Regions from separate parts of the Kribbella sp. C-35 genome, predicted to be linked through region 2. Evidence: riboswitches for the same ligand, from Rfam matches in the RefSeq annotation. Region 2 holds a riboswitch; each other region holds the start of a gene.
The links. Region 2 has a riboswitch for ZMP and ZTP ahead of ACLJOO_RS42330 (bifunctional 5,10-methylenetetrahydrofolate dehydrogenase/5,10-methenyltetrahydrofolate cyclohydrolase). Riboswitches for the same ligand answer to the same signal wherever they lie in the genome.
Positions count from the first base shown of each region.

Region 1: linked by a shared signal. The riboswitch ahead of ACLJOO_RS37245 (glycine hydroxymethyltransferase) and the one ahead of ACLJOO_RS42330 (bifunctional 5,10-methylenetetrahydrofolate dehydrogenase/5,10-methenyltetrahydrofolate cyclohydrolase) in region 2 are both predicted to bind ZMP and ZTP.
Region 3: linked by a shared signal. The riboswitch ahead of ACLJOO_RS39515 (5-aminoimidazole-4-carboxamide ribonucleotide transformylase) and the one ahead of ACLJOO_RS42330 (bifunctional 5,10-methylenetetrahydrofolate dehydrogenase/5,10-methenyltetrahydrofolate cyclohydrolase) in region 2 are both predicted to bind ZMP and ZTP.

Region 1 is NZ_JAJPWG010000006.1:522,495-524,740, forward strand. Features, by position in the region: gene ACLJOO_RS37240 (acyl-CoA dehydrogenase family protein) at 1-1,059, shown strand, start outside; ZMP/ZTP riboswitch at 1,072-1,154, shown strand; gene ACLJOO_RS37245 (glycine hydroxymethyltransferase) at 1,183-2,246, shown strand, end outside.
Region 2 is NZ_JAJPWG010000010.1:44,632-46,877, forward strand. Features, by position in the region: gene aroH (chorismate mutase) at 1-78, opposite strand, end outside; gene ACLJOO_RS42330 (bifunctional 5,10-methylenetetrahydrofolate dehydrogenase/5,10-methenyltetrahydrofolate cyclohydrolase) at 109-969, opposite strand; ZMP/ZTP riboswitch at 992-1,076, opposite strand; gene ACLJOO_RS42335 (NUDIX domain-containing protein) at 1,094-1,708, opposite strand; gene prcA (proteasome subunit alpha) at 1,705-2,246, opposite strand, start outside.
Region 3 is NZ_JAJPWG010000007.1:411,213-413,458, forward strand. Features, by position in the region: gene ACLJOO_RS39510 (AAA family ATPase) at 1-232, shown strand, start outside; gene ACLJOO_RS39515 (5-aminoimidazole-4-carboxamide ribonucleotide transformylase) at 222-1,100, opposite strand; ZMP/ZTP riboswitch at 1,119-1,202, opposite strand; gene ACLJOO_RS39520 (class I SAM-dependent methyltransferase) at 1,205-1,924, opposite strand; gene ilvD (dihydroxy-acid dehydratase) at 1,963-2,246, shown strand, end outside.

The DNA.
Region 1 (2,246 bases), on a different contig from region 2:
GACGTACGGGCGAATCTCACGACGGCGACGCCCGCCGGCGATGTGTACCAGCTGAACGGGCACAAGTGGTTCTGCTCGGCGCCGCAGGTGGACGTGTTCCTGGTACTGGCGCAGGCGCCGGACGGGCTGAGCTGCTTCGTCGTACCGCGGGTTCTTGCCGACGGCAACCGGAACCCGTTCGCGTTGCAGCGGCTGAAGGACAAGCTCGGCAACCGCTCGAACGCGTCGTCCGAGGTCGAGTTCCACGGCACCATCGGATATCGGTTGGGCGAGGAAGGCACCGGCGTACGCACGATCATCGAGATGGTGGCCGCGACCCGGCTGGACTGCGTGCTCGGCTCGGCGGCGCTCCAACGACGGGCCCTGGTCGAGGCGATCTGGCACACGCAGCACCGCGCGGCGTTCGGCGGCCTGCTCGCCGACAAGCCCGCGATGCAGAACGTGCTGGCAGACCTGGCGATCGAGAGCGAGGCAGCAACAGCCCTGGGCATGCGCCTCGCCGCAGCAGTTGACGCGTCGCTCGCGGGCGACGAACGGCAGGCCGCGTTCCGGCGGATTGCCCTGCCGCTCGCGAAGTTCTGGGTGTGCAAGCGGACGCCGTTCATGGTGGCGGAGGCGCTGGAATGCCTCGGCGGCAACGGGTACGTCGAGGAGTCCGGGCTGCCGCTGCTCTACCGGGAGTCGCCACTGAACTCGATCTGGGAAGGATCGGGCAACGTCAACGCACTCGACGTACTGCGTGCGCTCCGCCGCCCGGAGTCGCTCGAGGCGTGGCTGCTCGAGGTCGGCTCGGTCCAGGGTGCCGATGCGCGGCTCGATGCGGCGGTCAACGACGTACTGCAAGCGCTTGCTGATATCGAGAACGCCGAGGCCGGGGCGCGGCGACTGGCTGCGCGGATGGCCCTGTGCCTGCAGGCGTCGCTGCTGATCCGGAACTCGACGCCGGAGGTCGCGGACGCGTTCGTGGCGTCCCGGCTGGCCGGCGACTGGGGCGGTGTGTTCGGGACGCTCCCGCGGACTACGCCGTTCGAGCAGATCGTCAGCCGCGCGATAGGGTGACTGTGCCTTTCTTTTGGCAGTCGCGACTGGCGCGCTGAAGGTGGAGAACCACCGGGGAGCGAAACCCGTCGGCACCGTGCGCCTGGGTGCCTTCGACCCACTGCAACCGCAGGAGAGACAACGATGACTCAATCCTTCGACGCTGCCGCCGCGTCGGCCGCGTACAACAACGCGCTGCAGGTGATCGCCGCGGTGGAACCCACCATCGCCGGCGCGATCAAGGCCGAACTCGCCGACCAGCGGTCCTCGCTGAAGCTGATCGCGAGCGAGAACTACGCCTCCCCCGCCACCCTGCTCACGATGGGCAACTGGCTGTCGGACAAGTACGCCGAGGGCACCATCGGGCACCGCTTCTACGCCGGCTGCCAGAACGTCGACACCGTCGAGCAGACCGCCGCCGACCACGCCCGTGAGCTGTTCGGCGCCCCGCACGCGTACGTCCAGCCGCACTCCGGCATCGACGCGAACCTGGTCGCGTTCTGGGCGATCCTGGCGCAGCGGATCGAGTCCCCGGCGCTGGCCGAGGCGGGCGCGAAGCACGTCAACGACCTGTCCGACGAGGACTGGACCAAGCTCCGCAAGGCGCTCGGCGACCAGAAGATGCTCGGCATGTCGCTGGACGCCGGCGGTCACCTGACGCACGGGTTCCGGCCGAACATCTCCGGCAAGATGTTCAACCAGCACTCCTACGGCACCGACCCGGAGACCGGGCTGCTGGACTACGACAAGGTCGCCGCGACCGCGCGCGAGTTCAAGCCGCTGATCCTGATCGCCGGCTACTCGGCGTACCCGCGCAAGGTGAACTTCGCCAAGATGCGCGAGATCGCCGACGAGGTCGGCGCGACCCTGATGGTCGACATGGCGCACTTCGCCGGCCTGGTCGCGGGCAAGGTGTTCACCGGCGACTTCGACCCGGTCCCGCACGCGCACGTCACCACGACCACGACCCACAAGTCGCTGCGCGGCCCGCGCGGCGGCATGGTGCTCTGCCAGCCGGAGTACGCCGACGCCGTCGACCGCGGTTGCCCGATGGTCCTCGGCGGCCCGCTCAGCCAGACGATGGCGGCGAAGGCAGTCGCGCTGGCCGAGGCGCGGCAGCCCTCGTTCCAGGACTACGCGCAGTCCGTCGCCGACAACGCGGTCACACTGGCCGAGGGCCTGATGAAGCGCGGCGTGAAGCTGGTGAC
Region 2 (2,246 bases):
CTCCGCGGACCGCTCGAGCAGGTGCTCGCGCTCGTCCACGTCCAGCTGGGTGGCACCCCGGATCGCCCGTACCGCCACGTCCGCCTCCTTAGATCTTGTCCCCCAACCCTAGGCCAGCGTAGTCAGAGAGTGGACAGCCGTCTCAGCGGCGTCGACCGTCTGCTCCAGCAGCAGCGCGATCGTCATCGGCCCGACCCCGCCCGGAACCGGCGTGATGAGCCAGGCCACCTCGGCCGCCTCCGCGAAGTGCACGTCGCCGACGTTGCCCTCGTTGTACCCGGCGTCGACCACGACCGCGCCCGGCTTCAGCCAGTCGCCGCGGACGAAGTTCGCCTTCCCAACCGCGGCGAGCACGACGTCGGCGGTCCGGACCAGCTCCGGCAGGTCGCGGGTCCGGGAGTGCGCGTACGTGACAGTGGCGTTCGATGCCAGCAGCAACATGCCGGCCGGCTTACCGAGGATCGGGCTGCGGCCGATCACCACCGCGTGCGCCCCTTCGAGCGGTACGTCGTACGCCGCCAGCAGCCGCATGATCCCGCCGGGGGTGGCCGACCGGAACCCGGGATCCCCGAAGGCCATCGCCGCGAACGACCGCATCGTCACGCCGTCGACATCCTTCGCGGGGTCAATCGCCTCGAACGCGGCCCGCTCGTCGATCTGCGCCGGCACCGGGTGCTGCAGCAGGATCCCGTGCACGGCCGGGTCGTCGGAGAGCTTCGTGATCTCCGCGACCAGCTCCTCGGTGGTCGTCTCGGCCGGCAGTACGACGCTGAGCGACGCTATCCCGGCCTTCTTCGAGCGGTTCTGCTTCATCCGCACGTACGTCGCCGACGCCGGGTCGTCACCGACCAGCACGGTCGCCAGACACGGCTGCACGCCGTACTGCTCCTGAAGGATCCGGGCTCGTTCGGCGGCCTTCGCGACCATCTCGGCGGCGAGGTCGGTTCCGATCATCAGTTCAGCAGTCATCTGCGCACTCCTCTGGGCGTGAATTGGGTGCCCAGGCGCGCGGCGAAGCCGGATGGCAGACCGTTCCCCGGTGGTCGTCCACCTCAGCGCCAGTCGCGGTCCGCTGTCAGGATACCGACCCGGCTCAGAGCAGGCCGGCGTGGTCGAGCGCGAGGTAGGCCGCGTCGACTCCGGTCATCGCACCGGGCGTGCGCAGCTCGGCACGGAACGCGTCCACGGACAGCTCGACCGGGACACAGTCCTCGGCCTCGTCCAGCTGCTGCTTCCCGTCCGGCCGGCACCCACGCGCGATCGCGACATACTTCCGGTACGTCGACGACGCACCGGACCACTGCCAGCCGACCACGTCCAGGGTCTCGCAGGTGTAGCCGGTCTCCTCCTCGAGCTCCCGGGCACCGGCCAGCGCCGGATCCTCGTCGGGCTCGACGTACCCACCCGGCAGGTTGGTGACCACCCGGTCCGGCCCAGCGCGGAACATCCGCACCGTCACGATCCGGCCTTCCGGCGTCAACGGCAGCACGGTCACCCCGGAAGTGATACCGGCCGCCGACTTCGGGCCGAGCACGTCCCAGTCGACCTCGCGGCCGTCGGGCATCCGGTACCGCCGCAGGCTCACGGAGAGGAAGCGCTGGAACCCAGGCTCCTCCCCCACAAGCTCCCAGGCGGCGGGGTCTGCAGGCCGAGACGGCTCAGCCGCCACCTTGTCGGTGGCGGCTGAGTTCTCGATCTGGTCCGTCACAGCGGACGGTCGTCGTCGGGATCCTCCGGCGGCGCCACCGGGGCGTCGTCCGCCGGCGGAGCGACCGGGGTGTCACCCGCAGACGACTCACTGGAGCCTCTGGAATCGCCCGAAGCCGACTCCGAGTCCGAACCTGTCTCCGCGTCGGCGTCCGACTTCTCGTCCACCGCCGGGCTGGACTCGCTCAGGATGCCTGCCAGCGACTCCTCGGAGATCCGCTTGAACTTGCGCACCTGGGTGCGGGTCCGGTCCAGGACGGCGACCTCGAGCTGCTCCGGGGTCAGCTCCCGGACCTCGGTGCCGTCGTGGCCGAGCGCGTCCACCGCGAGCCGGAGCGCGCCGGCCAGCGAGATGCCCTCGGTGTAGTGCTCGCCGATGTACTCCGCGACCGTGTCGGCGGCGCCGCCCATCACGGCGTACCCACGGACGTCCGCGATCGAGCCGTCGTAGGTGAGCCGGTAGATCTGGTCGTCGGCCACGCCGGCGCCGATCTCGGCGACCAGGATCTCCACCTCGAGCGGCTTCTCGCCGCCGGAGG
Region 3 (2,246 bases), on a different contig from region 2:
GATGTCGTACGTCGTACTGCGGGCTGACCTCGCGACGACCCTGGACCGTGGACAGGCGCGACCCGAGTCCGAGCTGACGGACGTCGACGCGCTCACCGGTCTGCACGGCGCGTTCGCGGACCTCGGCGAGCTCGAGCCGCATGCGATCGACACCACCCGGCTCGACGCGCAGCGGACAGCAGCGGAGGTCCGCAAGGCCGTTGCCTCAGGCGACTACCTGCTCAGTGCCTGAACAGGCGTACGCCTGTTTCGAACCAGGTGATCCGGGCCGCCGCGCAGGCGGCCGCCACCTCGGGTGTGCGGATCGAACCGCCCGGATCGGCAATGTGCGAGACGCCGTACCGCTGGGCCTCCACGACGTTGTCGGTGAATGGCAGCGCCCCGTCGGAGACCATCGCGACCCCGGTGAGCGGATCGCTCGAATGGCGGGCCCACCAGAGCGCGGCCTTCTCGCCGGCGAGTCGCGTACAGTCCACCCGCGACTGCTGCCCGGCGCCGACGCCGATCGTCATCCCGTCCTTAACCATCACCACGGTGTTCGACTGGGTGTAGCGGGCAACGATCATCCCGAGCACCACATCGTCCGGAAGATCACGCGGAATCGGCCGCGCATCCCGCTCCTGCGTGAGCCGTACGCCGAACACCTCGCGGACCTCCTCCGCCGGCGGCTCGAACTCCGGGTCGACCTCCAGCACCAGGTAGGTCCCGCGCTTCTTCGCCGCCAGGATCTCCACCACGCCCTCGTCGTACCCGGGCGCGATGATCCCGTCCGACACCACCCGCTTCAGCACCATGGCCAGCTCGAGATCCACCGGATGCGAGACCGCCACGAAATCGCCGTACGACGACTTCGGGTCAGCGTCCCGCGCACGGGTGTACGCGGCCGCCACCGTCTCGCCGAGCGCGGCACCCGCCGGCGACACATGCTTGTACGACGCCGCAGCCGGTACGCCGAACCGCTCCGCCGCCTCCCGCACCAACTGCCACCCGGTCAGCGCATCGAGCACGTTGATGTACGACGGCTCGCCCGCAACCACCGTGAACGGCGCAGAGTCGAGGCTCGCCGCTTGATGAGGATTCATGCCATACCGCAGACGCATCAGGACCTCCGAATGGATCGGAGGCGCCCAGGCGGACGACGCCTTGTGTGAACACGTCCGCTCCCCGGTGGTACTCCACCCTCGCCAGTCGCGGTGCGCCCAGCCTACTTCGTCGCCCGCACCACCAGCAGGCGTGATGCCTCAGTCAGCGGTTCCCCGTGCCAACCGCCCTCGATGACCACGTCCGAGAACCCCGCCGCCCGCAGGTCGGCCGTGATCTCGTCGGCAGACCGGAAGTACAGGACGTTCCGGTAGACCGCGTCACGCCCGTCCTCGAAGACGTTGTGCGCGTCGAACGTCACGCGCCCGTGCGCGATCTCGATCAGCTCGAGCCACTCCTTCAGGTGCCCGGCCAGCGTGTCCCGTTCGCCGTACGTCGCCTCGCTCGTCCACTGCTCCCACGCCCGCGCCGCCGGATTGCGCGACTCGAACGCGAGCACCCCGCCGGGACGCAGCGCGGCCGCCAGTGCAGCGACTGCCGCCGCGTGCTCCGCGACGTGCATCATCGTGTTGCCGCTGCTGACCGCGAGATCCACGTCGCCGGTCGGCTGCACCATCCGGTGGTCCCCGTCGATCCAGGTGACGGCGTCGGCACCGGGCTGGCGACGCGCGTACCCGAGCATGGTGGGACTCGGGTCGATGCCGACCACCATCCGCCCCGGAGTGGCCAGCGACCGGGTGAGCAGACCGGTGCCACACCCGAAGTCCAGAACCTTCGCAGCGCCCTCGGCCAAGGCACGGTAATAGTCGTGATCCTCGCCGGACGGGTTGTCCAGATCGTAGAGCTCCACCAACTGCTCGTCGCCGTACGGGTCATCGATCACGCACCGCACCTTACTGGGCCAGTAATAGAGTGAGCGGCATGGTCGATGTGAAGCCTCGTAGCCGGACAGTCACCGACGGGTTGGAAGCGACCGCCAGCAGAGGCATGCTGCGCGCGGTCGGGATGGGCGATGACGACTGGGCCAAGCCGCAGATCGGGGTCGCGTCGAGCTGGAACGAGATCACCCCGTGCAACCTGTCGCTGGACCGGCTCGCGAAGGCGGTCAAGGACGGCGTGCACGCGGCCGGCGGGTACCCGCTCGAGTTCGGCACGATCAGCGTGTCCGACGGCATCTCGATGGGCCACGTCGGCATGCACTACTC